DNA from 3 places in the Aneurinibacillus uraniidurans genome. Region 2 is predicted to be linked to each of the others. Evidence: a T-box and tRNA genes for the amino acid it is inferred to sense, from the RefSeq annotation. Region 2 holds a T-box; the other regions hold tRNA genes.
What was found. A T-box is a leader RNA that pairs with one kind of tRNA and senses whether it is charged. The one in region 2 lies ahead of metG (methionine--tRNA ligase), so its partner is inferred to be a tRNA-Met.
Positions count from the first base shown of each region.

Region 1 (3,515 bases), 600 kb from region 2:
TAACTACGTCGGGTTATGTTCTAAGCTAGGATGAGACTGTAGTGCCTGAAAGGTGCAACCATAATGCGGAGCCGTGGTGAAGTTGGAGTTCACGCTGGACTGTCACTCCGGAGGTCGCGGGTTCGAGTCCCGTCGGCTCCGCCATGAATAAGCCGGTGTAGCTCAACTGGTAGAGCACCTGACTTGTAATCAGGGGGTTGAGGGTTCAAGTCCTTTCGCCGGCATTTAAATAAATATGGAGGGGTAGCGAAGTGGCTAAACGCGGCGGACTGTAAATCCGCTCCCTGTGGGTTCGGCGGTTCGAATCCGTCCCCCTCCACCAGTTTTATTGGGGTATAGCCAAGCGGTAAGGCAACGGACTTTGACTCCGTCACTCCCTGGTTCGAATCCAGGTACCCCAGCCATTTTATAGCGAGCCATTAGCTCAGTTGGTAGAGCACCTGACTTTTAATCAGGGTGTCACTGGTTCGAGTCCAGTATGGCTCACCATTTATCCATATGCGGTAAATGAATTATGCGGGTGTGGCGGAATTGGCAGACGCACTAGACTTAGGATCTAGCGCTTCGGCGTGGGGGTTCAAGTCCCTCCACCCGCACCATACATGCGGACATAGCTCAGTTGGTAGAGCACGACCTTGCCAAGGTCGGGGTCGCGAGTTCGAGTCTCGTTGTCCGCTTTTCTTGGTATTTCTGGAGGTATAGCCAAGTGGTAAGGCCAAGGTCTGCAAAACCTTTATTCCCCGGTTCAAATCCGGGTACCTCCTGTACATCTTATGCCGATGTGGCGGAATTGGCAGACGCGCACGACTCAAAATCGTGTTCCTTCTGGAGTGTCGGTTCGACCCCGACCATCGGTACCATATTGCGGGTGTAGTTCAATGGTAGAACATCAGCCTTCCAAGCTGAATACGTGGGTTCGATTCCCATCACCCGCTCCATCAAGTTCATATGTGCCCGTAGCTCAATCGGATAGAGTGTCTGACTACGAATCAGAAGGTTGGGAGTTCGAGTCTCTCCGGGCACGCCATAGTATGTCGGGAAGTAGCTCAGCTTGGTAGAGTACCTGGTTTGGGACCAGGGTGTCGCAGGTTCGAATCCTGTCTTCCCGACCATTTTTATGTCTACATATGGCGGTGTAGCTCAGCTGGCTAGAGCGTACGGTTCATACCCGTAAGGTCGGGGGTTCGATCCCCTCCGCCGCTACTTTATATAGGGGCATAGTTTAACGGTAGAACAGAGGTCTCCAAAACCTCCAGTGTGGGTTCGATTCCTACTGCCCCTGCCAGTTTTTCATACATGTGGAGGGATACCGAAGTGGTCATAACGGGGCGGTCTTGAAAACCGTTAGGGTGCAAGCCCACGCGGGTTCGAATCCTGCTCCCTCCGCCATGGGCCTATAGCTCAGTTGGTTAGAGCGCACGCCTGATAAGCGTGAGGTCGGCTGTTCGAGTCAGCCTAGGCCCACCATTTATATAGATTTTGCGGTCGTGGTGGAATTGGCAGACACGCTATCTTGAGGGGGTAGTGATCCATGATCGTGCGAGTTCGAGTCTCGCCGACCGCATCATATAAAGGCAAAAGTAACATAGCCCTGTGGTTCTCTATTAGATTGAGAGCACAGGGCTATGTTTGTATTATTTCACGCTAGTACAAAAAAGTTTCTTGATCTTTGTTACTTTTTAAAAATATGATGACAGTAGAATTGAATGATAGGTATAGGTGGGACGGATGTGTTAAGTGAAGTAATATTGGAATTGGTGTCAACACAGCAAAAAGACCCATATGCACTGATATGGAGAAGGCTATTTGTTATTCTATATAAAATAAAGCGTAATGCTGATTTAAAGGGAGATACGGTGACCTTATATCAAGTGAATGGGTATGACATGATCTACACACCTGATGAAAGAAAGTTTAAATTGCAAGCAGAAGGTATCACCTTTAATTTAAAAATTGATGAACTTGTTACGGGAATATGTGAAGGAAGGTTCTTACCTTCTTAAATTAAAGATAATAAGAAATAAAAGATGAGTAGGGTTATCCTGTAAGCAGTTGGTCGAATCGCTTGTGGGATACCCCTTTTTTAAATTTATCTATTGGATATAGTATCCACATCGCGTTCTTTTTTCGATGAGCTTCCTTTTATCTACTTACATCAACCCAATGTTCAGAAAATGTTCAGGACCGTTTGATAAGATGAAATTATGATTGTAAGAGTTCGAGGCTGGAGGTGAAAGTAGCTTGATTCATACACGCAATGTGACTGCCTATGATACATCCTTCCTTTATCAAGCCTATAAGGAGGCAAGAGAGAAGGAACTTTCACAAATGGGATGGGATGCAGAAGAGCAGGAAGGACTTCTTCGTGTGCAGTTCGACATGCAGAGACGTTCGTATGCGCTTCAGCATCTAGCGGCTGATCATAACATTATCTTGCTTGATACGGTGCGCATCGGTCAGATTATGACCAAAATCACGGATCGTTCTATCTGGATTATTGATGTTTCTTTGCTTGCAGAATACCAAAATAAAGGGATTGGTACGCGTTTGATTCATGATATTCAAGCGAGAGCAGAAGAGACGGGGAAGGCTGTACGTTTACATGTACTGCATAACAATCCAGCGCAATGTTTGTATGAACGACTTGGGTTTTATAGGGTAGGGGAGAAGTTTCCTTATGTTGCTATGGAATGGCTGCATAATCAAACAACAAGAGCAAGTAGAAAGGAAGAAGAGGTTCCACTTATGTTTGGTGACATGAAATGAGTGATGTTTGAACGGTATCAAACTGTTTATCTTCATCCTTGTGGAAAGAAACGAAGACATTGTCATGCTTCTTGGCCGTACACTCCAAACAATCTGTAGCTATTTAAAGTTTATCGAGAAAAAGGACTGGTAGGGCTTGAACTTCGACATTATCCTCTACATCACTAATGCAAGTTGTAAAAAAGAGTTTATCTCGAGAGAAGAAGTTGCGGCGATTGTTCAGCAACTTCTCCAAAAGTCTGAATTAATCAACTAAAGATCAAGAGAAAAAAAGGAAGAGGGTTATCCTGCAAGCAGCTCGTTCAGTAGCTTGTGGGATACCCTTTTTTGCATTTTATCTATCTGAATGTAGTCATTCACATCGCGTTCTTTGTTAGAGGATGGAGGTGAAAATAGCTTGATTCATACACGCAATGCGACTGCTGCTGATGCTTCTTTCCTTTATCAAGTCTATAAGGAGACAAGAGAGAAGGAACTTGTACAAGTAGGCTGGGGTGAGGAAGAACTGGAAGTATTTCTTCGTATGCAGTTTGCTATGCAGAGACGTTCGTACGAGCTTCAGCATCGAACAGCCAATCATAACATTATTCTGCTTGGTACGGTGCGTATCGGTCAGATTATGACTGAAGTCACAAATCAAGTCACAAATCAAGTCATATGGTTTATTGATGTGTCTTTACTTGCCGAATATCAAAATAAAGGAATTGGCACACGTTTGATTCACGATATTCAAGCGAGAGCAGAGGAGG
Region 1 covers NZ_CP116902.1:532,563-536,077, forward strand. Annotated here, with positions in the region: tRNA gene PO771_RS02660 (tRNA-Asp) at 68-144, shown strand; tRNA gene PO771_RS02665 (tRNA-Thr) at 152-224, shown strand; tRNA gene PO771_RS02670 (tRNA-Tyr) at 238-322, shown strand; tRNA gene PO771_RS02675 (tRNA-Gln) at 330-404, shown strand; tRNA gene PO771_RS02680 (tRNA-Lys) at 414-489, shown strand; tRNA gene PO771_RS02685 (tRNA-Leu) at 517-599, shown strand; tRNA gene PO771_RS02690 (tRNA-Gly) at 605-677, shown strand; tRNA gene PO771_RS02695 (tRNA-Cys) at 693-764, shown strand; tRNA gene PO771_RS02700 (tRNA-Leu) at 776-860, shown strand; tRNA gene PO771_RS02705 (tRNA-Gly) at 865-938, shown strand; tRNA gene PO771_RS02710 (tRNA-Arg) at 951-1,027, shown strand; tRNA gene PO771_RS02715 (tRNA-Pro) at 1,036-1,112, shown strand; tRNA gene PO771_RS02720 (tRNA-Met) at 1,130-1,203, shown strand; tRNA gene PO771_RS02725 (tRNA-Trp) at 1,212-1,285, shown strand; tRNA gene PO771_RS02730 (tRNA-Ser) at 1,301-1,389, shown strand; tRNA gene PO771_RS02735 (tRNA-Ile) at 1,391-1,467, shown strand; tRNA gene PO771_RS02740 (tRNA-Leu) at 1,482-1,564, shown strand; gene PO771_RS02745 (hypothetical protein) at 1,731-2,003, shown strand; gene PO771_RS02750 (GNAT family N-acetyltransferase) at 2,242-2,766, shown strand; gene PO771_RS02755 (GNAT family N-acetyltransferase) at 3,164-3,515, shown strand, end outside.
Region 1: it encodes a tRNA-Met, which carries the amino acid that the T-box ahead of metG (methionine--tRNA ligase) is inferred to sense. The anticodon was not compared.

Region 2 (17,800 bases):
CCGGGTCTTGCTACGCTAGTTGTTATTAAACAGTTTCTCTTGTGAACAAATGTTGACCCTAGCCAAAAACAATGCTACAGTGTAAAAGTCCGTTACAACGGACTTTTTATTTTTTAGTTCATTTTAAAAACAAAATAAAAAAGTGTTGACTTAATTTATGGGACATGATAAATTATAAAGGTCGCCACTGAAATACAGTCGGGCGATGAATTGCTAAAGAAGTTCCTTGAAAACTGAACAGTGAAACTCGAGTGTGCGAGTTCAATCAATTTCGATTTAATTATAAGCTAGCTTTCGAGCTCAGCGAATCATCTTTTCAACTTTATTGGAGAGTTTGATCCTGGCTCAGGACGAACGCTGGCGGCGTGCCTAATACATGCAAGTCGAGCGGACAGATGGAGTGCTTGCACTCCTGATGTTAGCGGCGGACGGGTGAGTAACACGTAGGCAACCTGCCCGACAGACAGGGATAACTCCGGGAAACCGGTGCTAATACCTGATACGCAGCAAGGAGGCATCTCCTTGCTGGGAAAGACCATGAGTCACTGTCGGATGGGCCTGCGGCGCATTAGCTAGTTGGTGGGGTAGAGGCCTACCAAGGCGACGATGCGTAGCCGACCTGAGAGGGTGATCGGCCACACTGGGACTGAGACACGGCCCAGACTCCTACGGGAGGCAGCAGTAGGGAATCTTCCGCAATGGACGAAAGTCTGACGGAGCAACGCCGCGTGAACGAAGAAGGTTTTCGGATCGTAAAGTTCTGTTGTAAGGGACGAACCGCCGGGATGACCTCCCGGTCTGACGGTACCTTACGAGAAAGCCCCGGCTAACTACGTGCCAGCAGCCGCGGTAATACGTAGGGGGCAAGCGTTGTCCGGAATTATTGGGCGTAAAGCGCGCGCAGGCGGTTTTCTAAGTTAGGTGTGAAAGCCCACGGCTCAACCGTGGAGGGCCACCTAAAACTGGGAGACTTGAGTGCAGGAGAGGAGAGCGGAATTCCACGTGTAGCGGTGAAATGCGTAGAGATGTGGAGGAACACCCGTGGCGAAGGCGGCTCTCTGGCCTGTAACTGACGCTGAGGCGCGAAAGCGTGGGGAGCAAACAGGATTAGATACCCTGGTAGTCCACGCCGTAAACGATGAGTGCTAGGTGTTGGGGACTCCAATCCTCAGTGCCGCAGCTAACGCAATAAGCACTCCGCCTGGGGAGTACGGCCGCAAGGCTGAAACTCAAAGGAATTGACGGGGACCCGCACAAGCGGTGGAGCATGTGGTTTAATTCGAAGCAACGCGAAGAACCTTACCAGGGCTTGACATCCCTCTGAAATCTCTAGAGATAGAGGCTCCCTTCGGGGCAGAGGTGACAGGTGGTGCATGGTTGTCGTCAGCTCGTGTCGTGAGATGTTGGGTTAAGTCCCGCAACGAGCGCAACCCTTGTCCTTAGTTGCCAGCATTTAGTTGGGCACTCTAGGGAGACTGCCGTCGACAAGACGGAGGAAGGTGGGGATGACGTCAAATCATCATGCCCCTTATGTCCTGGGCTACACACGTGCTACAATGGATGGAACAACGGGCAGCCAACTCGCGAGAGTGAGCAAATCCCTGAAAACCATTCTCAGTTCGGATTGCAGGCTGCAACTCGCCTGCATGAAGCCGGAATCGCTAGTAATCGCGGATCAGCATGCCGCGGTGAATACGTTCCCGGGTCTTGTACACACCGCCCGTCACACCACGAGAGTTTGCAACACCCGAAGTCGGTGAGGTAACCGCAAGGAGCCAGCCGCCGAAGGTGGGGTAGATGATTGGGGTGAAGTCGTAACAAGGTATCCGTACCGGAAGGTGCGGATGGATCACCTCCTTTCTATGGAGACTTTGCACACGTCGAGATTTCACTGTTCAGTTTTGAAGGAATTTTTTATTTTCCTTCATTTATAAAAAGAGTTAGCTTCATAAACATGGGGCTATAGCTCAGCTGGGAGAGCGCTACACTGGCAGTGTAGAGGTCAGCGGTTCGATCCCGCTTAGCTCCACCAAAAATTCTATTCTAGTCTGGTGACGATGGCAAAAGGGTCACACCTGTTCCCATCCCGAACACAGAAGTTAAGTCTTTTAGCGCCGATGGTACTTGGGGGGCAACTCCCTGGGAGAGTAGGACGTCGCCGGGCGGAACAAACAAAAAAGTTTGTTGACAAACTATTGTTTGTTCTGATAGAATATAAAAGTTGCTTGTTCTTTGAAAACTGAATCGAAACAAACGTAAGCTAAGGATTTATATCCAAAGTATAGACCTTTAAGGTGAAACCAATTTTGGTTAAGCTACAAAGGGCGCACGGTGGATGCCTTGGCGCTAGGAGCCGATGAAGGACGTGGCGAACGACGAAATGCTTCGGGGAGCTGTAAGCGAGCTTTGATCCGAAGATGTCCGAATGGGGAAACCCACTGCCCGTAATGGGGTAGTACTCCTGTCTGAATCCATAGGACAGGGAGAGGCATACCAGGGGAACTGAAACATCTAAGTACCCTGAGGAAGAGAAAACAATAGTGATTCCGTCAGTAGCGGCGAGCGAACGCGGAGTAGCCCAAACCAGAAGGTTCGCCTTCTGGGGTTGTAGGGCGTCTCACATGGAGTTACAAAAGACAGTCATAGATGAAGCGGTCTGGAAAGGCCCGTCAGAGAAGGTAACAACCCTGTAGTCGAAATGACTGTCTCTCCGAGACGTACCCTGAGTAGGGCGGGACACGTGAAACCCCGTCTGAATCCGGGAGGACCATCTCCCAAGGCTAAATACTCCCTAGCGACCGATAGTGAACCAGTACCGTGAGGGAAAGGTGAAAAGCACCCCGGGAGGGGAGTGAAAGAGAACCTGAAACCGTGTGCCTACAACTAGTCGGAGCACAATTAATGTGTGACGGCGTGCCTTTTGTAGAATGAACCGGCGAGTTACGATTACGTGCGAGGTTAAGGCGGATAGGCCGGAGCCGTAGCGAAAGCGAGTCTGAATAGGGCGAATGAGTACGTGGTCGTAGACCCGAAACCGTGTGATCTACCCATGTCCAGGGTGAAGGTGCGGTAACACGCACTGGAGGCCCGAACCCACGCACGTTGAAAAGTGCGGGGATGAGGTGTGGGTAGCGGAGAAATTCCAATCGAACTCGGAGATAGCTGGTTCTCCCCGAAATAGCTTTAGGGCTAGCCTCGGATGCCTGTACTGGAGGTAGAGCACTGATTGGACGCGGGCCCCTCGCGGGGTACCAAATTCAGTCAAACTCCGAATGCCAGATACAGACGGTCCGGGAGTCAGACTGCGAGTGCTAAGATCCGTAGTCAAAAGGGAAACAGCCCAGATCACCAGCTAAGGTCCCTAAATCTACGCTAAGTGGGAAACGATGTGGAGTTGCCCAGACAACCAGGATGTTGGCTTAGAAGCAGCCACCATTTAAAGAGTGCGTAATAGCTCACTGGTCGAGTGACTCTGCGCGGAAAATGTAACGGGGCTAAGCGTAGTACCGAAGCTGTGGATTGCACCGTATGGTGCAGTGGTAGGGGAGCGTTCCTACAGCGGTGAAGTCAGACCGGAAGGACTGGTGGAGCGGTAGGAAGTGAGAATGCCGGTGTAAGTAGCGAAAAGAAAGGTGAGAATCCTTTCCGCCGAAAGCCTAAGGGTTCCTGAGGAAGGCTCGTCCTCTCAGGGTTAGTCGGGACCTAAGCCGAGGCTGAAAAGCGTAGGCGATGGACAACAGGTTGAAATTCCTGTACTACCTCCACTCCGTTTGAGCAACGGGGGGACGCAGGAGGGTAGGGTGAGCAGACTGCTGGTTATGTCTGTCCAAGCAGTGAGGCGTGTGTATAGGCAAATCCGTACACTGTAACGCCAGGCTGTGATGGCGAGCGAATTAAAGTAGCGAAGTCCCTGATCTCACACTGCCAAGAAAAGCCTCTAGCGAGGAGTGAGGTACCCGTACCGCAAACCGACACAGGTAGGCGAGGAGAGAATCCTAAGGCGCGCGAGAAAACTCTTGCTAAGGAACTCGGCAAAATGACCCCGTAACTTCGGGAGAAGGGGTGCCCCGGTAGCGTGTCAAAGCGCGAGGGGGCCGCAGTGAAAAGGCCCAAGCGACTGTTTAGCAAAAACACAGGTCTCTGCGAAGCCGCAAGGCGAAGTATAGGGGCTGACGCCTGCCCGGTGCTGGAAGGTTAAGGGGAAAGGTTAGCCGCAAGGCGAAGCTTTGAACCGAAGCCCCAGTAAACGGCGGCCGTAACTATAACGGTCCTAAGGTAGCGAAATTCCTTGTCGGGTAAGTTCCGACCCGCACGAAAGGCGTAACGACTTGGGCACTGTCTCGGCAAGAGACTCGGTGAAATCATACTACCTGTGAAGATGCAGGTTACCCGCGACAAGACGGAAAGACCCCATGGAGCTTTACTGCAGCCTGATATTGAATGCTGGTATTGTTTGTACAGGATAGGTGGGAGCCGTTGAATCCGGACCGTCAGGTTCGGGGGAGGCGTCCTTGGGATACCACCCTGACAATGCTGGCCTTCTCACTTGCATCCCTTACCGGGATGAAGGACCGTGTCAGGCGGGCAGTTTGACTGGGGCGGTCGCCTCCTAAAAGGTAACGGAGGCGCCCAAAGGTTCCCTCAGAATGGTTGGAAATCATTCGCAGAGTGTAAAGGCACAAGGGAGCTTGACTGCGAGACCTACAAGTCGAGCAGGGACGAAAGTCGGGCTTAGTGATCCGGTGGTTCCGCATGGAAGGGCCATCGCTCAACGGATAAAAGCTACCCTGGGGATAACAGGCTTATCTCCCCCAAGAGTCCACATCGACGGGGAGGTTTGGCACCTCGATGTCGGCTCATCGCATCCTGGAGCTGAAGTAGGTTCCAAGGGTTGGGCTGTTCGCCCATTAAAGCGGTACGCGAGCTGGGTTCAGAACGTCGTGAGACAGTTCGGTCCCTATCTGTCGTGGGCGCAGGAAATTTGAGAGGAGCTGTCCTTAGTACGAGAGGACCGGGATGGACGCACCGCTGGTGCACCAGTTGTTCCGCCAGGAGCACAGCTGGGTAGCTATGTGCGGACGGGATAAGCGCTGAAAGCATCTAAGCGTGAAGCCCCCCTCAAGATGAGATTTCCCACAGCATAAGCTGGTAAGACCCCTTATAGATGATGAGGTAGATAGGTTCGAGGTGGAAGTGCAGCAATGTACGGAGCTGACGAATACTAATCGGTCGAGGGCTTAACCAATAATAAGCTTACAAAAACGTTTCGATTCAGTTTTGAAGGTACAGAAAAAACCTCTATCTAATCACGATAGAGGTTTTTATTTTGGTCAATTCATCCTGTTGTAGAATATAGACCGATACCGAGTGGTTCATGCTTAATAATGTAAGGACGACTTGTTTGTTTCCACTTCTGTAGTTGAAAAACGGTTAAAAGACGAGGAATGCTGCAAACAACATGAAAAACTCCCATGTAATATCCATATAAAAGTCCCCACCATGCGCCAATAAATAGGCTTATGGCTATGCCTAAAGAGAAAAAAAGCCACTCATTCTGTTGATAATCTATAATAGAAAGAGGCTGTTTTGTTCGCCATCCTCCCCAGGGAGAGAGAAATGCATCAATATGCCAGCGTAGTGAATAAGAAGAAGTGAAACAATACAGCCAAAATGAAAATCCCTGCAGCATCCAGAGAAGGGCAAGCTGACCGAGTACACTCACTAGCTGGGTTGCCTCAAATCGAGCAGTATAAAGAAATCCAATTGAAAACAAAGCAAGTAATACCAATTGCATAATAATCATAGGGATTTTCCAGCGATAACGATAATGAAGCGTATAGCTGTATATGGTAGCATTTTCTTCTACTTTTCCTTTATGTATTATATTTTCCAAGCTATTCACCCAAACCCTTCTTTCCTTAATAAAAGATATCTCTAAGTATTTATCGGCGTCCCAAATCGAATTATTTGGGCTAATTTTACTACTTTATCACAACATGAACATTGTGTATGAAAATAAATATAATGGGGAAGAATAGATTTAAAAAAGGAAGGCGGTACAATTTCATGACGGGGCACACTTATCGTAACTGTATCGTTTGCAGTCAGGATGAACCAGAAGGTATTTTTATTTTTGACTCATTTGTATGCAGGCACTGTGAGACAGAAATGATTAAGACGGATGCAACGGAAGATAAATATATGTTTTTCATTAAACAAATGCGCCAGATTTGGCTCAAACAAAATGCGTAGTAACCTTTCTCATTGTGTGGGAAAGGTTTTCTTTTTTGAATGGTAATGTGGGAGAATACAGAGAGGGGGATTATAATATGAATCAGAAACAGGCACCTCTATATGAGGCACTTTGTACATATGTAGCAACTAAAAACGAACCATTGCATGTGCCTGGCCATAAAGATGGACAGGTATTTGATCAAGAAGCGCGCAGGCATTTTGCATCTATCCTACCTATTGATGCTACAGAAGTAAAAGGACTTGATGATTTGCACCATCCAGAAGAAGCTATTGCTGTAGCACAGCAGCTTGCAGCAGAAGCATTTGGAGCAGAGCAAACATTTTTTCTGGTAGGAGGGACTACCGCAGGAAATCTGGCTGCGGCATTGGCGGTATGCAGACCAGGGGAGCAGATTCTTGTTCAGCGCAATGCTCATAAGTCCGTGTTTAACGGATTGTTGTTAGCGGGAGCTAATCCTGTATTTATCGCACCAGAAATCGAGCACGAGACGGAAGTAGCATCTTGTCTCCACCCGTCTTTCATTAAAAAAGCGTTACAAGAGTATCCAGACATACGGGCGGTCTGGCTTACGAATCCAAGCTACTATGGAATGGGAATGAACCTGAAAGAGGCAGCGGAAATATGCCATACTGCAGGGGTTCCGCTGCTTGTAGATGAAGCACATGGTGCGCATTATGGACAGGCAGAAGTATTGCCAGAGAGTGCTTTGATGTGCGGGGCAGATCTTGTTGTACAATCTACCCATAAAATGCTTCCGGCTATGACGATGGCTTCTATGCTGCATGTGAGGGGGGAGCGGATTGATCGAAATCGTCTAGCTACTGTACTAGCTATGGTGCAGTCGAGCAGTCCTTCGTATCCTTTATTAGCATCATTGGACGTTGCGCGGCGCTATCTCGTACAGGAAGGGCGTGAGAAGCTAACAGAAAGCATTGAGCGACTTGAACAGGCTCAGATAGAACTAAGCAGGCATCTTCAATCCGTAACGATCTGGAGCGGAGCAGAGGGAATCTATAGTCGTGATCCATTGAAATGGGTGATTAGGAGTACGCAAAGCCAAGTGACAGGATATCAGCTGTTAGAATGGTTGGAAGAAGAAGGATGTACGGCAGAGATGGCTGACCCGCGTAATGTGGTGCTTGTATTTGCAATCGATACAGACAGGCAGGTAATCGAGCGTGCAGCCCAGGCACTTAGCCGAATAGACAGGCGTCTTATGCAAGTAGAACAAACAGTGGCACCAGTAAGAACGGGAAACTCTGCATCACTTTGGCTGAATGCAGGGGAGACTTCCGTGCCTGCAAGACCGCTTCAAGAAGCGTTTCATTCCAGCTATCTCGTTGTGTCGCTTGATAAGGCAATCGGATGTTGCTGCGCAGAGATGGTTATTCCATATCCACCGGGGATTCCACTTCTCATTCCGGGGGAAATCATTACAGGTCGACACGTTCAGATGATTGTTCAGATTCGGGAGTCGGGCGGCTATTTTCAGGGGGCCTTGGACCCTGCTATGAAGACGATAAAGATTCTCTGCTAATCTCCTATTTCTTACGCTGTTCACATGGTTCTTTTTCCGATATGATAGCGATATACCCATAGAGGAGGAGCAGCAGGTGAAAGGTTGCTTTATTACATTTGAAGGAATCGACGGATCGGGGAAAACAACTCAGATCGCGCGTATGCATACATTTTTACAAGAACAGGGATATGAAGTTATTCTCACACGGGAGCCCGGTGGCACACGGATTAGCGACCGTATTCGAGCGCTTCTACTGGACCCGGAACATCAGGAGATGGAGGAAGCGACAGAAGTGCTGCTATATGCCGCATCTCGCGCCCAGCATGTTCGGGAGAAAATTGTCCCGGAACTTGAAAAAGGAAAAATTGTTTTGTGTGATCGCTTTCTTGATGCCAGCTTGGCATATCAAGGATATGGACTAGGACTCCCACTGTCAGACATTTTGGCCGTAAACCGTTTTGCGACAGGTGGGGTTGCACCGGATCGAACGTATTTTCTTGAGCTGCCGCTTGAGGTAAGCCAGGCACGTCTTGCTGCTCGATTTGCAAGTCAGGAAGGACCTGATCGTATCGAACAGAAGCCATCGAGCTATCATAAGCGTGTATATGAAGGCTTCATGACTATTCGTGAGCAGTATGCGGAACGAATTGTGCCCGTGGATGCGAATCGTTCTGTAGAAGAGATCGAGCAGGAATTACAGGCGGATATCCTTCCTTATTTGCAGGCTCAAAAACACTCGGTACATCCTTCGTAACAGAAGCGGTCATTTTTTCCGATAACGTAAGAAACAGACGAGAGGATGAGTGAGCATGCGCATTGGCGAGAATATGCCAATCGAGAAAGCACTTGGGATTGAGCAGAAGCAAAAAGTGATCCCACAGTATTATGAAGAATTCGACGAAGTTATGCAGAAGCAAAGCCGGGATCTTGATGTAGAAAAACTAAATAAGCTGATTCAGCAGATCGACACACAGGGAGAACGCCTGGCCCGTTCTCGGACGGTCAAAGACTTGAAAGAATATAAGTCGCTTGTTAAAAATTTCATGGAAGAAGCGGTGAAAAACGGTGTCGCACTTGAAGAACGGCACGGGTTCAGCCGCCGTGGTCGCAGCAAAGTCTACAAAATCATTACCGAAGTCGACAAGAAACTGAATGAAGTAACCGATGCTGTTCTGAAAAAAGAGCAGAAGGGGATTAATATCCTCGATACAGTAGGAGAAATTCGCGGCTTGCTCGTGAATATGTACGTGTAGCAAACAAATGAAAGAAGTGAAGTATGATGTGGAGCGAATTTGCGGAGCAGAAGCGGCCTGCTTCTTTTCTTCATCAAAGTTTACAATATAACCGCCTGTCTCATGCATATTTGTTCGCAGGACCCAAAGGTGCTGGAAAGAAGAAAATGGCTCTTCATTTTGCGAAGGCCATTTTTTGTGTACGTCAGGATGGAGATAGCTGCGGGACTTGCAAAAACTGTCGCCTGATTGAAGAAGGCAATCATCTCGACATTCATCGGATTGCCGTTGAGAAAAATGTCATTAGTATTGAGGATGTACAGACGCTTCAGAAAAAGCTTTCCTATCGAGCAGCGGAATCGAGTCATAAAGTTTACATTATGGAAGAGTCAGAAAAGATGAGTCGGGAAGCAGCGAACAGTTTGCTTAAATTTCTAGAAGAACCGCCGCAAGGAGTTGTGGCGATTCTGCTTACGAACCAGATTCACAATCTCCTGCCGACAATTCTGTCACGCTGTCAGATTGTTCAATTCGCTGCCCCGTCCCCTGAACAGATCGCAAGCCAGCTAGAAGCTGTGGGCATAAAAGCAGGTCTTGCCCGTACGGCTGCTGCTATTACAAATGATTTTGAGCAGGCACATGCGCTGTGTGAAACAGAATCGTTTGCGCAGTTGAGAAGCCTAATGATACAATTAAGTGAGGATATATGGGAGCGGGGGACGTATGCCCTTGTGACCCTTCATGATAAACTGCTGAAACAAGAGAAAACAGTCGAGCGAATCGACTTGTTTCTTGACCTCCTTTTGCTTTGGTTTCGAGATATACTTCTTTGCTTGTTGGGGCAGGAGTCCCAGATTATGAATATTGATCAGGTGGAGCCCCTTCAGAAACAGGCATTACGCATAAGCCAGCGCCGGTTGGCCACTGGAATGAAGATTATTCTTGAGACCAAAAACCGGCTTGCCCATTACGCGAATCTGCAGCTGTCACTGGAGGATATGGTGCTTCGTCTGCAGGAGGGATAACGTTTGTTTGACGTAGTAGGAATCCGCTTCAAAAAAGCGGGTAAAATATATTACTTCGATCCGGGTGAATTTCCGGTCGAGAAAAATGACTGTGTCATTGTGGAAACAGCACGTGGAGTCGAATATGGTCAGGTTGTCATCGGACGTAAGCAAGTTTCAGACGACGATGTCGTGCTGCCTCTTAAAAAAGTGCTGCGGATCGCAGATGAGATGGACAGGCTGCAGGTGGAAGAAAACAAGCGACTTGCCGGAGAAGCCTTTATCATCTGTCAGGAGAAAATCGTCGGGCACGAGCTTAAGATGAAACTTGTCGATGTGGAATACACATTTGATAAAAACAAGATTATCTTTTATTTCACAGCGGACGGTCGTGTAGATTTCCGAGAGTTGGTTAAAGATCTGGCTGCTATTTTCCGAACCCGAATCGAGCTGCGCCAGATTGGTGTGCGTGATGAGGCGAAGATGCTTGGGGGAATCGGGCCTTGTGGGCGTATACTTTGTTGTTCATCCTTCCTTGGGGATTTTGAACCTGTATCGATCAAAATGGCAAAAGACCAGAACTTATCACTTAATCCAGCCAAGATTTCCGGCCTTTGCGGTAGACTGATGTGCTGCCTGAAATATGAGAATGACAACTATGAAAGCGCAAAAGATGATCTTCCGGATATCGGTAAAGAAGTGGCAACTGCGATGGGATATGGGAAAGTTGTAGGGGTCAATCTGTTAGAACGTAAAGTACAGGTTAATCTGTATGAAGCAGAGGGAATGCTGGAATTTCCGCTCGATGAGATTAGTGTCGTCTGAGAAAGAGACCAGAGAATAACTGAGGTGGGATTGTGAATAAACAAAGCATGTTTCACCAGCTTGCTCTGATTGAAGAGAAGGTAGGCGGCTTATACCAGGAGATCGGTCAGCTAAAAGAAGGTATGATTACGCTGCTGGAGGAAAATAAGAATTTATTAATTGAAAACCAGCATTTACGCGAGCGATTGCAGCAGCGCGAGCAGGAACTAGAGAAGCGAGCGAAGCTAAAAGCGGCTGGTGGATCTGGTTCTCGTGCAAAAAAAGGAAAGCAGCAGTCGGCTACTGTCGGAGAGGGATACGATAATCTGGCTCGTTTGTATCAGGAAGGATTCCATATATGCAATGTTCATTATGGAAGTTTGCGAACAGATGGTGATTGTTTATTCTGCCTCTCATTTTTAAACAAACAGGGATAATCAAAACGACCCGCGATATAGGACGGGTCGTTTTTTATAGGAAGATTTACGAAGGAGTGCAGCGTACGTTGAAAGACATTACCTTGTATCCAGGGGAGCGGATTGATGATCTGCTCACCGAAGACATGAAAATTATTCAAAGTAAAGAAGTGTTCTGTTTCTCGATTGATTCTGTTCTGCTAGCGAGGTTTGCGAGTGTACCACGGACACGGGGGCGAATTCTCGACTTGTGTACAGGGAGTGGAGTTGTGCCATTGCTGATGAGTGCGCGGAGCCAATGTCCAATTGACGCCGTTGAGATTCAGGATCGGTTATATGATATGGCTGTGCGTAATATGGCATTAAACGGACTTAACGAGCGTATTACAGTTCATCATGGTGATGTAAAAGAAGCGGTTCAGTTCCTTGGATACGGACGCTATGATATGGTTACCTGTAATCCCCCATACATGCCCGTGACAAGCGATGCCTCATTCTTAAATAAACGTGACCATGTGGCGATTGCTCGGCATGAAATTATGCTTACGCTTGAAGAGATGATTGAAGCAAGCAGTCGACTTGTGCGTCCAGGGGGCAAGGTAGCGTATGTACACCGCTCCGGGAGATTGGCAGAGATCATGGATCAGATGCGGAAGTATGATCTAGAACCGAAGCGGCTGCGGATTGTGTATCCAAAACCAGGTGCAGAAGCAAACATGGTATTAATAGAAGGTATACGTGGAGCAAAGCCTGATCTGAAAGTGATGCCACCGCTTATTGTGTACCGGGAGGACGGACACTATTGCGAGGAAATCCATGACATATATTATGGAAGTAAAACGGAGGAATTGTAATGTTCGTGCAAAAGAGTTTTGCAGATAGTCCGTATGGAAAGCTGTATCTGGTCGCAACACCGATCGGCAACCTGGATGATATGACAGTACGAGCTGTGAGCACATTGCGTGAGGTTGATATTATTGCGGCAGAAGATACACGTCAGACGCGTAAGCTGCTTACACATTTTGCGATTGATACACGTCTGATTAGCTATCATGAGCATAATCGGCTTTCAAGCGGCCCAGAGATTATTCGGCTTCTGAAAGAAGAGGGAGTATCAATAGCGCTTGTAAGTGATGCTGGATTACCGGCTATTTCTGACCCTGGACAGGAGCTGGTACGGGATGCGGTAGCAGAAGGCATCTCTGTCATTCCGATTCCAGGGGCAAACGCTGGCCTATCTGCTTTAATCGTATCGGGGCTGCCGACAGACGGTTTTGTGTTTCGGGGGTTTTTACCACGTGAAAAGAAAGATCAGCGCAAGGAATTGGAGCGTTTGCGTATGTATAAGGAAACACTGATTTTTTATGAGTCACCTTATCGAATTACTAAGACGCTTCACATCATGCGCGAAGTTCTTGGGAATCGTCAGGCTGCGCTTGGACGCGAGCTGACAAAGCGCTATGAAGAATTTATACGCGGCTCTTTTGACGATGTTCTTGCTTTTCTGGAAGGAGAAGGAGAAGTGCGCGGTGAGTTCACGGTTATTGTTGAAGGGGCAGGTCATGATGCAGCGGATACAGAAGTAGAGTGGTGGCAGGCTATGAGCGTAGTTGAGCATGTGGATCATTATATAGAACAGGGAATGCCCGCTAAAGCAGCGGTGAAGCAGGCAGCAGATGATCGTGGTGTTCCGAAGCGAGATGTATATAATGAATATCATCAATAGAAAGTAAAGAAAATGGCGCTTCCTATAAAGGAAGCGCCTTCGTCGTTTCATTTTATCTATTTTATAGTGAAGTTCATAACAGGGCGTGCAAATGCAATGAATACTTGGCTAGTACAATTATGCTTTTTGTGGAGTCGGCATTTCGCTCAGGCAATCTCCGCAAATGATCTTGCTTTTGTACGTAACTGTTTCGTTCGTGCTGCCGCAGAAAATACATGCTGGCTCATATTTTTTCAACATGATGCGCTCGCCATCTACATAGATTTCTAAAGCGTCTTTTTCCCCGATACCCAGTGTACGGCGAAGTTCGATTGGAATTACTACACGACCCAGTTCGTCTACTTTTCTTACAATACCTGTTGATTTCATCTTTTATTGCGTCTCCTCTCAAACCATTAAGTATGCTTTGATTTCGTCGTCAAATTTCGACAATAGTTTGTAGTCTTATATTATCAAGGATTGTGCTTTTGGTCAACCAATTGCTGGGATTGAAATGTAAAAATGCAAAATTTACATCCCGTTATCTTATATAAAAGGAATAAAATTCATTTTTTAAGCAAGTTAATAAACGTTTTAATGACATTTTGATTCTAATATATTTAAAAATAGGGATTTTTTACTTATTATATAAAGTGTTGAATTTCGACAAAATGAAGAAAAAAATGTGATTTCATTCGACAAAACTGTAAATTTACACCATAAAAAAGGAAAAGACGAACAAAAAACGGCTTTTACTTGACTATATGCAGGTAATTCTGTATAGAATAGTAGTGAATAATGGAAATAACGATGATGGGAAGAGTAATTCTGTGGACTTTTTCAGAGAGCCGGGGTAGGTGAGAGCCGGTAAGGAAAGCAGGATGAACATGGCCCCGGAGTTTTCGTGCCTGAGCTTTTGAGTAAGGGTATGACGTAGCCCTCGTTACGGGACTGAAGCCTGTTTGTGTCTGAGAAATAGTTGTACAAGCAGGGAATTTGGGTGGTACCACGAGAGCTCCTCGTCCCAGTGCGGACGTGGGGTTTTTTTAATGAGAAGAAAGGGTGGGAATTTTATGAAACCGACGTATTACATTACGACACCAATTTATTATCCAAGTAACACACTGCATATCGGAAATGCGTATACAACCATCGCCTGTGACGCAATGGCTCGTTACAAACGCTTGCGTGGATACGATGTTTTCTATCTAACAGGAACAGACGAGCACGGGCAGAAGCTTCAACAGCGAGCAGCGGAAGAAGGGAAGCAGCCGCTTGAATTCATTGATCCAATTGTAGACTGGATTAAAGATTTGTGGCAGCGCCTGGATATTTCATATGATGATTTTATTCGCACTACACAGTCGCGTCATAAACAAGCGGTGCAAAAGATTTTCCAGAAGCTTATCGATAAAGGAGATATTTATCTCGGAGAATATGAAGGCTACTATTGTGTGCCATGTGAAGCGTTCTGGACCGAGCATCAGGCGAAAAAAGAGGGTGAACATGTCTGCCCGGACTGTGGACGCGCGGTCAATCTTGTAAAAGAAGAAAGTTATTTCTTCCGGATGTCCAATTATCAGGAACGCCTGCTTCAATATATTGAAGAGAATCCAGAATTCATCCAGCCGGAGTCTCGTCGTAACGAGATGGTGAACAACTTCCTGAAGCCAGGTCTTGAAGACTTGAGTGTATCCCGTATGACATTCGATTGGGGCATCAAGCTGCCAAATGATCCGAAGCATGTAATTTATGTATGGATTGATGCGCTGGCGAATTACATTACCGCACTTGGTTATATGAGCGAAGATGATACGAAATTCAATAAATACTGGCCAGCAGATGTGCATATGATCGGCAAAGACATTTTGCGCTTCCATACAATTTATTGGCCAATTATTCTGATGGCACTTGAATTGCCACTTCCGAAAAAAGTGTTTGGGCACGGCTGGTTACTTATGCCGGACGGAAAAATGTCGAAATCAAAAGGAAACGCCATCGATCCGAAGTTCCTCATCGAACGATATGGTTCTGACTCGATTCGCTATTTCCTTCTTCGCGAAATTGCGTTCGGTCAGGATGGTGTATTCACACCAGAAGCATTCATTCAGCGCCTGAACTTTGATTTAGCAAATGATCTGGGTAATCTCGTAAGCCGCACAACGGCAATGATCGATAAATATTTTGCTGGAACAATTCCGGCTCCTACAGCTGAAGAAGCGTTGGATGAGTCACTGAAAGAAGTAGCGCGCACTGCTTTTGCCGGATTGGAAGAGCATATGGAACAGATGCGATTTGGCAATGCGTTAGCAAGTTTATGGGAGCTTGTCAGCCGTACGAATAAATACATTGATGAAACAGCTCCGTGGGCACTGGCAAAAGATGAGGCAAATAAAGAGCGTCTTGGTACAGTGATGTATAACCTGGCTGAGAGTATCCGTATTATCTCAGTTGGGTTGCAGCCATTCATGACAAAAACTCCGGCTGCCATCTGGAATCAACTGGGCCTGACAGCAGGTGAAGGGGTAACCGATTGGGAGTCAGCTAAAACATGGGGCAAGCTACCAGCTGGTATAAAAGTAAATCGAGGCGATGCACTATTCCCACGTCTTGAGCTGGAAAAAGAAATCGCAGCAATTGATGAGACAACAGCAGCAGCTCGTAAACAAGCAGAAGAAAATAAAAAGAAGAAAGAAGCACAGGAGCAGGCAGAAGAAAAAACGATTGCCCCGGAAATTGCGATCGACGATTTCTTTAAAGTAGAACTCCGTGTAGCACAAGTAATCGAAGCAGAAAAAATTCCGAAGGCGGACAAGCTTCTGAAATTACAGCTGGATCTTGGCTTTGAAAAGCGCCAGGTGGTATCAGGAATTGCTAAGCATTATTCACCGGAGGAGCTAGTAGGTAAGAAAGTGATCTGTGTAACCAATCTTAAACCGGTAAAACTGCGTGGTGAGATGTCAAATGGTATGATTTTGGCTGCTTCCGAAGGAGATAAACTGACGCTTGCCACAGTACCGGCTGACATGCCGAATGGTGCCATCGTAAAATAGCACCGCTTTACCGAGGGGAGGAATTCCACATGCTGTTTGATACACATGCGCACTTGAATGATGAAAAGTTTAACGAAGACCGAGAAGAAGTCATTGCCCGAGCGCAAGCAAACGGTGTTTCGTATATTTGCAACATCGGGTACAACCGAGAGACGATTGAATCGTCTCTCGAATTAGCCCGTCAATATGATTTTATTTATACAGCAATTGGATGGCATCCGCAGGACGCGATCACAATGACCGACGACGATCTTATCTGGATTGAGAAGCTGGCTACTGAGGAGAAGAAAGTGGTCGGAATTGGTGAGATCGGGCTTGATTATTACTGGGATACGTCACCAAAAGATGTACAGCATGACGTATTCCGTAAACAAATTAGACTGGCAAAAAAGTTGAAACTGCCGATTATCATTCATGACCGGGAAGCTCATCAGGATATTCTGGATATCTTGCAAGAAGAAAAAGCCGAGGAAGTCGGCGGCATCATGCATTGTTTCTCCGGTAGTCCAGAAATGGCTGAGCAGTGCATCAAAATGAACTTCTATATCTCACTTGGTGGACCGGTTACATTCAAGAATGCCAAAAAACCAAAAGAGGTAGCGGAAGCGGTTCCACTGGATCGTCTTTTGATTGAAACAGACTGCCCATATCTTACTCCTGAACCATATCGAGGAAAACGAAATGAGAGTGGATATGTACGATATGTAGCTGAGAAGATTGCTGAATTAAAGAATATTTCGGTAGTGGAAATGGCACAAATTACGACAGCTAACGCTAAAAAATTATTCCAGATTTAATGCGCATGTGAAATTATACCTACCTCCTTACCCCAGTCGTATCAACGGTCGAGAGATTAATTGGGTCAAAATAATCATTGAGTTTTTGCGAGAATTGTAAAACGTTATGTAAAAAACTGGTTTGACAACGTTTTGCATAATCGCATACAATGGCTCTCGACCACGTAAGGAGGCAGATAGACTTTGAAGCAAAGCAGTAGTAAGTCAGGTTTTCAGAAGAATGTTCGAGCCATTCTTCTCACCACTATTGTCGTGTTTGTTGTCATAAGTCTTGTGCTTATCATGAATGTGTGGCCGACAAAATCGATCCGATTTGTCCATGATGGACAAGTCGAAGCCGCCACCACAAAGGCGGATACACTTGGAGAATTTTTGACGGAGCGTGGTATTACGCCCGGACCATCCGATCATATAACACCTTCTGTGACGACACCACTTGCAGATGGGATGCATGTCTATTATTCCAAGGCGATTCCGGTTACGCTCGATATCGCAGGGCAGAAAAAGAAAGTGACTACTTCGTTGTGTAGCGTTAAGGATATTCTGGGTGAGCAGCATATTACACTTGGTCAGCTGGACAAGGTTACCCCGGCACTTACCGCTAATGTACAAGCAAATGATACGATTACGATAACCCGTATCGAGAAAAAAGTTGTGGCAGAAGAGAAAACGGTAGCCTTCAATACAAAAAAGCGTGAAGATAGCACGCTGCCTGAAGGACAGGAGAAAGTCATTCAGGAAGGCCAGAATGGTACAATTGTCGATCGATATGAGGTCGTCTACACGAATGGTCAACCGACTTCGCGCAAGCTCATTGACCATGAAGTGACGAAAGACTGGAAAGATCATATCGTAGCTGTCGGTACGGCGCGTCCTGCATTGGCTTCTCGCAGTGCGGAAGCAACACGCCGCGCAGAGCGAATAGCAGAGGAAGACGGAAGCTTTACACCACGTAAAACACTGAATGTGCGGATGACCGCCTACTCGCCGGGTTCAGATCCGGAATATGCGGAT
Region 2 covers NZ_CP116902.1:3,782,097-3,799,896, reverse strand. Annotated here, with positions in the region: gene PO771_RS19140 (pro-sigmaK processing inhibitor BofA family protein) at 1-45, shown strand, start outside; rRNA gene PO771_RS19135 (16S ribosomal RNA) at 323-1,860, shown strand; tRNA gene PO771_RS19130 (tRNA-Ala) at 1,957-2,032, shown strand; rRNA gene rrf (5S ribosomal RNA) at 2,048-2,164, shown strand; rRNA gene PO771_RS19120 (23S ribosomal RNA) at 2,309-5,245, shown strand; gene PO771_RS19115 (hypothetical protein) at 5,336-5,902, opposite strand; gene PO771_RS19110 (sigma factor G inhibitor Gin) at 6,067-6,252, shown strand; gene PO771_RS19105 (aminotransferase class I/II-fold pyridoxal phosphate-dependent enzyme) at 6,330-7,793, shown strand; gene tmk (dTMP kinase) at 7,870-8,529, shown strand; gene PO771_RS19095 (YaaR family protein) at 8,585-9,028, shown strand; gene holB (DNA polymerase III subunit delta') at 9,052-10,032, shown strand; gene PO771_RS19085 (PSP1 domain-containing protein) at 10,036-10,836, shown strand; gene yabA (DNA replication initiation control protein YabA) at 10,869-11,252, shown strand; gene PO771_RS19075 (tRNA1(Val) (adenine(37)-N6)-methyltransferase) at 11,378-12,085, shown strand; gene rsmI (16S rRNA (cytidine(1402)-2'-O)-methyltransferase) at 12,085-12,957, shown strand; gene PO771_RS19065 (AbrB/MazE/SpoVT family DNA-binding domain-containing protein) at 13,075-13,326, opposite strand; T-box leader at 13,738-13,966, shown strand; gene metG (methionine--tRNA ligase) at 14,010-15,989, shown strand; gene PO771_RS19055 (TatD family hydrolase) at 16,019-16,786, shown strand; gene PO771_RS19050 (resuscitation-promoting factor) at 16,970-17,800, shown strand, end outside.

Region 3 (8,790 bases), 870 kb from region 2:
TAGCAGAAATGATCGCATCAAAAATCGCTTTTCTTCAACCGAGTCATCCGCGCTCCCCCGAACAGCGTCTCAGTATATACATTCATTCCGGTGAAGAAGAACTCGATACTGTAGCGGACTGGTCACGCCAACATGCAGGCACCATTCGGGGGCTAGCTGACGTATCCTATCTGTGGTTCCCGGATACCGACTTTATGGAAGCGTACATAAGGCAGAAGCTATCTGGACAGTTTGAAAGCTACGCATCGTGGAATACAGGTGGGAATACAATCGGACTTCTGCTGGCTCATATGGAGATGATTCGGGGAGAACCTGTCTGGAATACCGCGCATGAAGAATGGATGGCCCTGCGCTATGCAGAAGATTATTACTACAATGCAGTGAAGCGCCCACAGTATGTGCACCGTTATGATCAGGCTCGCAAGCTTGACCCCAAGGAAGAGGCAATCGTTACCGCACCTATGCCGACCGAAGCGAATCGTCTCCTTTCCTCCCTCTCTTATGTAACCCGCACACAAGCAGGGATGCAGCAGGCTCCGATCCGTTTCCGTGTCGAGAAAGCAACTCTGCCCTGGAACCGTATTTTTGAGATTTCTTACACGCTAAAACGAAAATAACAAAAAATAAGGAGAGGCGGGCTAAAAGCTCGCTTCTCCTTATTTTTGTACTTTTTTGTGCGCCAGTAAAGCCGCAATCTCTTTAATTGTCATATCACTATTTACTTCATACGTGCCGGATCGCACGGAACCCATCCAGCTCATGTCATTTAAATATTTCACCAAATACTTCTTATTCTCAATGATTTTATTTTCCTCAAGCTTAGCCGCTGCATCTTCCGGACTCATGCCTTTCCCGATGACGAGCGTCATGTTATAAGTTGGCTTCGCCATTGATGTAGATGTGCCGGATTGTGGTTCTGGCATATCAATTTTCTTGATCGCTGTTGGAGACGCTGCTGCGTCACTCGTACTGTCTGCTTTTGCCTCTGGTGCATTCGATGCCGTGCCGTAATAAGTAAGCGACAGTACGCCTGTAGCAACAATCACACCCGCTGCAAATCCCCGGATTGTATTTTTAGAAATGGCGATCTTACGCACCTTCTTTTTGCTCCTTCAGATCTTCTTTCGCACGGCGTGTTTCGGTTGCTTTACGGCTTGTCTGTGGCTTCATCGTTTTTTGTGCCTTTTGTACCTGGTGAATCTCCTGCAGGATTTGAATCGATAAGTTTTCCATTTTCACTTCTAGTTGAGTTACCTGGTCCTTCTCTTTATAGAATGAATAGACGAGAAGGCCAATGCTTCCTAGAAGCAGGGCAATAATTGCATATTCCATGTCCTGATTCCTCCTTATATATGTACACAACCACTTCACGTTCGTTTCTTCTGCCTTTTCATTTATACCATACTGATGTAAAAATTCAAGCAAGTAAATCGACAGCAATCTAGCATATACAGCAAGAAAACATATGAAAATTGTCGAAAATCAGCGAATAGCCTACTTCACAAAAAAAGTACTAAGACATGCAAGTTTGCTGTACATATAGGAAAGATTGAACAAACGAGAGGAGATGGATGACGTGCATACGTTTCGTAAGACGTATACCGTATATAACAGTCCGTTTAACCCTTGTCCCCCGATGACAATCCGAACATACGAAACACCACCTCAACTGTACATGACATTCCAGCCACCGGGACTCCCCCAGTTCTCTCCGGCTCAAGCTTTTCACCACGGTACATTATGGCCGGCTCTTTTTGCGCCATATGAGAGCCCGCATAAGTCTGGTAAACGGGAGGAGGCTGACTAAATAATGCAAGAAAACGAAAAAAAATACTATGAGCTGCTTCATGAGCTTCAAGAAACGGATTTTATTATCGTAGAATTAAACCTCTACCTCGACACACATCCAAACGATCAGGCAGCCATTGCTCAGTACAATGAATACGTGCAAAAAAGCATGCATCTGAAAAAGCAATTTGAATGTCTGTTCGGGCCTCTTACAAGCTTCGGATATAGCCTGTCACCTACTCCATTTATGTGGAAAGACCAACCGTGGCCATGGCAAGTATGACTACTTATTCGAAGGAGGGGATCCATTGTGTGGATATATGAAAAAAAACTACAACACCCGGTTCGTGTCAGCAAATGTGACCCACGTATGGCCAAGTTTTTGGTTGAACAATACGGTGGTGCAGACGGTGAACTAGCTGCCGCACTCCGCTACCTCAACCAGCGCTACACGGTCCCACCTAAAATCATCGGGCTTCTCAATGACATCGGCACCGAAGAACTCGCCCACCTCGAAATGATTGCGACTATGGTATATAAGCTAACCAAGGATGCCACCCCCGATCAGATGAAAGAGGCCGGTCTAGGCGAGCATTATGCCAATCATGACAAAGCACTGTTTTATACGAATGCATCAGGTGTACCTTTTACCGTCTCCTATATCGCGGCCAAAGGCGATCCAATCGCGGACCTGTACGAAGATATTGCAGCTGAGGAAAAAGCGCGTGCGACTTATCAGTGGCTCATTGACCTGACAGATGATGTAGATTTAAAGGACTCTCTTACGTTCCTGCGTGAACGGGAGATTATTCACTCGATGCGCTTCCGGGAAGCGGTCGAGATTCTCAAGGAAGAACGAGCACAAAAGAAAGTTTTCTAGACGAAAAAGCGGACAGATGATTCCTGTCCGCTTTCTTCATGTTATGAAGTAAACCATTCTATTTTTGTTTCCAGGTTCATACGAATACCGGTTCGCTCCATCTGCGGACGTCCGATATACAGAAGCGCCACCATCTCATCGTGGGTTCCAAGCCCGAATTCTTCTTTCATTCGTACATCATAACATGGTGCACCCGTACGCCAGATTGCGCCATATCCAAGCGCATGCGCAGCCAACAGCATATTTTGTACGCATGCAGATGTAGCGGCTACCTCTTCCCTTATCATCACACGTTCCCCTTCTGTTGGTACGCAAGCAACCGCAATGACTAGCGGCGCACGGTAGGCTTTCTGAATGCCTTTCTCCCGCAGTTTAGCCGCTTCTTCTCCTTCTGCTCCCTTGTCCTCAATCGAGATACGGGCGTATGCTTCGCCAAGACGGTTCCGTCCTTCTCCCGTCATGACGAAAAATTTCCACGGCTGTGTATTATGATGACTCGGTGCCCAATGCCCCGCATCCAGAATCTGCATAATATGTTCACGCGGCACCGGTTCATCCGTGACCTTTCCAATCGTACGGCGTGTTTTAATGAGTTCTAACAGATTATCCATTTCATTTCCTCCTTGTCTTATAGACCTGTCTTGTTATTATACGGTATCGAAAACGTTTCGCATCTGATAAGATACATAACGAAGAGGTGAACACTCGTGAGAAAGATCCACTATCCAAACGGGAAACAGAAACTGACTGATTCGATGGTCTCTTCTGCACCGGAACGCATGAAAGCAAGTGAATTCCTCGCTATGATGCAGACAAAGCAGCAAGGGGCTGCCAATCGAGGAATGACACTTGAGGAAGAGGTAAATGAAAGCAACCAATATTATGTGGCACACGAAATGGCCGCTGTTCATAAAAAACCGACACCGCTCCAAATTGTAAAAGTCGATTATCCATCTCGCTCTGCTGCGGTCATCCGGGAAGCCTATTTCCGCCAGCCATCCACGACAGATTACAACGGTGTATACCGGGGGCGTTATATCGATTTTGAAGCGAAAGAAACGCGCAATCATACGTCGCTTCCGCTAAAAAATTTTCATGAGCATCAAATTAGCCACATGCGCCTCGTACATAAACAGGACGGAATCGCCTTTACAATCATACGCTTCACAACGCAGGATGAGACGTATGTACTGGATGCTTCCCACGTCATCCGTTTCTGGGACGATGCCCATCAGGCAAATGGGCGTAAATCTATTCCGTATGCGTATATCGCTGAACACGGTCACCGCATCCCGGAAAGCTTTCGACCTCGTCTTGATTATTTATCGGTTATTGACCGTTGCTACTTCAACTAAGGAGCCTATGATGTACGATCGCTTATATGTTGAATACGTGTACTATTTTAATGTAGAAAAAGATTATTATGAGTGCCACGAAGTAATGGAAGAGTACTGGATGCAAGAAGGTCGTAACAAACTCCTACAAGCACTATTACAAATTGCTGTCGCACTGCACCACTTTCGCAACAACAATGTCGAGGGTGCGATTCTTCTGTTTGAAGCAGCTTTAGCAAAATCCACTACCCCATGGCATGGCAAGCTAGGCATTGATGATCACAAGCTGTTCGCAGAAGCTGCACAATACGCAGCAAAACTGTACCGCTATAAAGAGAGTCCTTTTCCGTTTTATCCACTTACCCTCTTGATTACGGACCCAGATCTGGCGACAGCAGTAGCTTCCTGTGTTCCCTCTGGTGTAGCTGAGGATGATAAGTTTTAGTGTTACGTTTATGAGCGCAATTACGCGCTCTTTTTTTATGAATATGAAGGTTGACAATATCTTATCACCTACATATAATGAAATCGTAAGTTATTGATAACGATTTTAAATTAATATCAAATAGAAACAAAGAGTGACTACACCATTCATCTTTTTACGATTCATGCAAATAATAGAATGACTACGATACGATCAGGAGGAAATATATGACGGAGTCCAATGTAATTGTATACACAAGCCACGGCTGTCCCTACTGCAAAAAAGTAAAAGAACAACTGAATGCATGGGGCATTTCTTACGAAGAACGCAACGTATCAGAGAATAAGGAGTACTTCGACCAGCTACAACAGAAGAAAATTTTTGGTACGCCTGCTACCTACATCAATGGCAAACTCGTTCTTGGCTTTCAGGAGCCGAAAATGCGCAAGCTACTTGAGCTTCCTGATGATTACGAAGGTCCAGTCCCTAATACTGCAGCAGCTCAAAATGAATCTCCTGCCGCTCCATCAGATGGTCAAGCGGAAGGAATTTTTAAATCCGTTGATAAAAGTATTCTCAATGAAGTGTACGATCTTGTCACCATCGGGGGTGGACCGGCAGGCGCATCGGCAGCCGTATACGCAGCTCGTGGTCGTCTAAAAACTCTCGTGATTGACAAGGCGCCATCAGCCGGTACACTTGCAATTACGCATAAAATTGCTAACTATCCAGGTGTTAAAGAAGAGCTGACGGGTCTTGAACTGCTTCAGCGCATGCAAGAACAGGCACATGATTTTGGCGCGACATTTGTGCGTACGAACGTCCTGTCTGTTGATTTCTCCGATCCAGAAATCAAAAAACTTGAAGTCCCAGAGGGCACAATTAAAGCAAAAAGTATATTTATCGCCGTTGGTGCCAAAGCTCCATCAAGCAAAATTAAAGGCGAAGAAGAATTTACAGGCCGTGGGGTAAGCTACTGCTCAACATGTGACGCTGCTTTCTTCCAGGAGCGTACGGTTATCGTTACAGGTGACAATGAAGAAGCGGTGCATGAGGCAGAAACCCTGTCCAAATTCTGCAAGGAAGTACGCTTCCTCATCCCGACAGGCAATCTAAAAGGTGACGTTGATCTATCCAAACTTGAGTCTAGCGATAACGTCAAAATTTATAAAAAATATCGCGTCAAAGAAATCATTGGCGAAAACAATGTAGAAAAGGCCGTTATTCAGAACGATCAGCAAGAGCTGGAAACGTGGGATGTCGATGGTATCTTCCTATATCTCGCCGGTATGAAACCAGGTACCGACTTTCTGAAGGATGCCGTCAAACGCGATGCGGAAGGCTACATTGAAGTAAATGAATCTCTGCAAACGAGCGTAGACGGCGTATTCGCAGGCGGGGACGCTCGTCGTACCCCGATCAAGCAGGCTGTTCTATCTGCCGCTGATGGGGCGATTGCCGCACTTGGAGCCGATAAGCATGTAAACAAACGCGCTCAGCTCCGTCCACAGTACAGCTAACTCATTTTTCTACTCTCCCTTCGAGCGCTCTCAAACGTTGTATCATGACGATTGAGAGCGCTTTTTTCGTTGTTAAAATTTTCATAATCCATTATGATGAGAGAATAAAAGAAAAAATTCCCTTAAATGGAGGAGAAAGATGCGACATTACAAACAATGGGGACTAGCTTTTTTAGTACTTATCCTTACTTTGCTCTCTGGCTGTTCCGGGGATGCTCTCACCCTGCGCAACGCTTTTGTGAAAGCGGCTTCCCAACCAAACTATGATTTTCAAAGCACAATTCGGATGACAAGCAAGGATGCAGACATTATGCTAAAGCTTGCCCATATGAGGAAGCCAACCGATAAAGAACTTCAGGATGCAGAGGAATTTCTTAAAACGATGCGTGAAGGAATTACACTCAAAGGCTCTCAGTATGACCGTCAACATGCGAGCATGACCATGACGTTAAATCATGACAGCCTTCTTCGTAAGGAGAAATTATGGACAGGCGACCAAAATGCATCGCTTACCGTTCTACTTTCTCCAAAGGCTGCTTATGTTAAAACTCCTCTGGACTCTAAGTACCTGTTTGCCTCTCTTGCACCGCAAACATCTGAAATCAATCCAGAGGCGCTTGCCGAATTTCAAAAGCGTATGAATGAGCTGACCGTTGCTTTTATTCAAGAATATAGTGAAAAGCATAGCTATAACTTACCTCATATTCAGAACAAAGGAAATGTGTCAGTCACACTGCCGAACGGACAGTCTACGACAGCTTCTCATATTTCTGTTACGTTAAATATCGAAGAACTTACAGCTTTATTTTATAGCATCGCAAAAGATGCAGCAGATGATCCAAAAGTACGTACGTTCCTGCTAAACATCGTCCAAGAAATGAATAAAATCGATCCAAGCCTTGCTTCCAAAAATGACATTTCAGAAGACATTTTGGCACAAAATTTCGCCGAGGCACTTAAAGAAATTAAACAAATGGAAAAGCAATACCCACCGAAAAAGGTTGCAGAAATGGCACGTGAACAGGGTCTGCAATCATTTTCTCTCACACTCGACTATTTTGTAGATGCTAACAACCTTCCTGTTCGTTCCATTGGTAAGCTCGATTTTATGTTTAAAGATAAAGATGGAACACTGCCTGGAGCAATCCAATTGAATGTAGAGATTGATGAATACATGTGGAATTTCGGAAAAGTTACACCTATCGTCTATCCTGCAAATACAGAAACAGTAAATTTCGAAGACTTAACAAAAAATCACAAGCTGCTCAGCGCCTTTCATCCACAAGGTTTTCTACATGCGATACTGAAAGACGCCATTAGTGAAACAAAGCATCTGTATGTAACTCCTCTTTCTTCTGTAGATTCTTCTAATCATTACTACTATGAGAATAAACAGCTGTATCTTCCGCTGCGCTATACAGCAGAAACAGTGAATGCAGAAGTAAACTTTGATCCCGTCTCTCAGCTTGTAATGATTAAAAAGGGAGATCATACGTACAAAATAAAAGCAGGAAGCAAGCAAGTTCTTAAAGAAGATGGTACTTCTGCCTCTATGCCTGCTGCGGCCTCTGAAAAGAATGATAGCCTATATGTGCCCGCCTCTTTCTTTGAGACATTTTTAGATGCTCCTTATAGTATTACCGATGATACTGGCAACGATCTTTTACTTACCTTTACACTAAACATGTAATAAAAATAGCCGCTGTTCCTTTATAGGAAACAGCGGCTATTTTTCATCTTCTTTGTTAAACAGAAAAACACCATACTTCCAAAATATATTCCCTGGAAAATGGTGTCTGTTTTTGTAAAGCAAAAATGGGCCCTGCAGGACTCGAACCTGCGACCAATCGGTTATGAGCCGACCGCTCTACCAGCTGAGCTAAGGGCCCTTATTCAGGAATGGCGGAGGGAGCAGGATTCGAACCCGCGTGGGCTTGCACCCTAACGGTTTTCAAGACCGCCCCGTTATGACCACTTCGGTATCCCTCCGCAAGTATAAAAATGGCAGGGGCAGTAGGAATCGAACCCACACTGGAGGTTTTGGAGACCTCTGTTCTACCGTTAAACTATGCCCCTGTAATGAAAGTAGCGGCAGAGGGGATCGAACCCCCGACCTTACGGGTATGAACCGTACGCTCTAGCCAGCTGAGCTACGCCGCCAAATTATCTTATTCAAAAAATATAATGGCGTGCCCGGAGAGACTCGAACTCCCAACCTTCTGATTCGTAGTCAGACACTCTATCCGATTGAGCTACGGGCACATAGTAATACTATGGAGCGGGTGATGGGAATCGAACCCACGTATTCAGCTTGGAAGGCTGATGTTCTACCATTGAACTACACCCGCATATTACCTTATTGAATAAATGGCGGAGCCGACGGGACTCGAACCCGCGACCTCCGGAGTGACAGTCCAGCGTGAACTCCAACTTCACCACGGCTCCGCATTACATAAATCACTATTTTAAAAAATGGTGCCGGCGAAAGGACTTGAACCCTCAACCCCCTGATTACAAGTCAGGTGCTCTACCAGTTGAGCTACACCGGCGACGTACAGGATGTACTAGGTTCTGCGTTAGGCACAGGACGTGCCTGCTCTTAGCAGAACTTCCTTTAGAATAAGGATGGAGGATGACGGGATCGAACCGCCGACCCTCTGCTTGTAAGGCAGATGCTCTCCCAGCTGAGCTAATCCTCCGACGTACAAGGATGTACTAGGTTCTGCGTCGCGACAGGACGTCGCGACTTTAGCAGAACTTCCTTGAAATGACCCGTAGGGGATTCGAACCCCTGAATGCATGCGTGAAAGGCATGTGAGTTAAGCCGCTTCTCCAACGGGCCAT
Region 3 covers NZ_CP116902.1:2,918,492-2,927,281, forward strand. Annotated here, with positions in the region: gene PO771_RS14580 (DUF4127 family protein) at 1-617, shown strand, start outside; gene PO771_RS14585 (hypothetical protein) at 657-1,097, opposite strand; gene PO771_RS14590 (hypothetical protein) at 1,090-1,332, opposite strand; gene PO771_RS14595 (spore coat associated protein CotJA) at 1,568-1,807, shown strand; gene PO771_RS14600 (spore coat protein CotJB) at 1,811-2,071, shown strand; gene PO771_RS14605 (manganese catalase family protein) at 2,099-2,668, shown strand; gene PO771_RS14610 (nitroreductase family protein) at 2,710-3,279, opposite strand; gene recU (Holliday junction resolvase RecU) at 3,385-4,023, shown strand; gene PO771_RS14620 (DUF309 domain-containing protein) at 4,034-4,447, shown strand; gene PO771_RS14625 (FAD-dependent oxidoreductase) at 4,654-5,946, shown strand; gene PO771_RS14630 (copper amine oxidase N-terminal domain-containing protein) at 6,086-7,636, shown strand; tRNA gene PO771_RS14635 (tRNA-Ile) at 7,763-7,835, opposite strand; tRNA gene PO771_RS14640 (tRNA-Ser) at 7,847-7,935, opposite strand; tRNA gene PO771_RS14645 (tRNA-Trp) at 7,949-8,022, opposite strand; tRNA gene PO771_RS14650 (tRNA-Met) at 8,033-8,106, opposite strand; tRNA gene PO771_RS14655 (tRNA-Arg) at 8,132-8,208, opposite strand; tRNA gene PO771_RS14660 (tRNA-Gly) at 8,221-8,294, opposite strand; tRNA gene PO771_RS14665 (tRNA-Asp) at 8,315-8,391, opposite strand; tRNA gene PO771_RS14670 (tRNA-Thr) at 8,420-8,495, opposite strand; tRNA gene PO771_RS14675 (tRNA-Val) at 8,573-8,645, opposite strand; tRNA gene PO771_RS14680 (tRNA-Glu) at 8,715-8,788, opposite strand; tRNA gene PO771_RS14685 (tRNA-Asn) at 8,790-8,790, opposite strand, start outside.
Region 3: it encodes a tRNA-Met, which carries the amino acid that the T-box ahead of metG (methionine--tRNA ligase) is inferred to sense. The anticodon was not compared.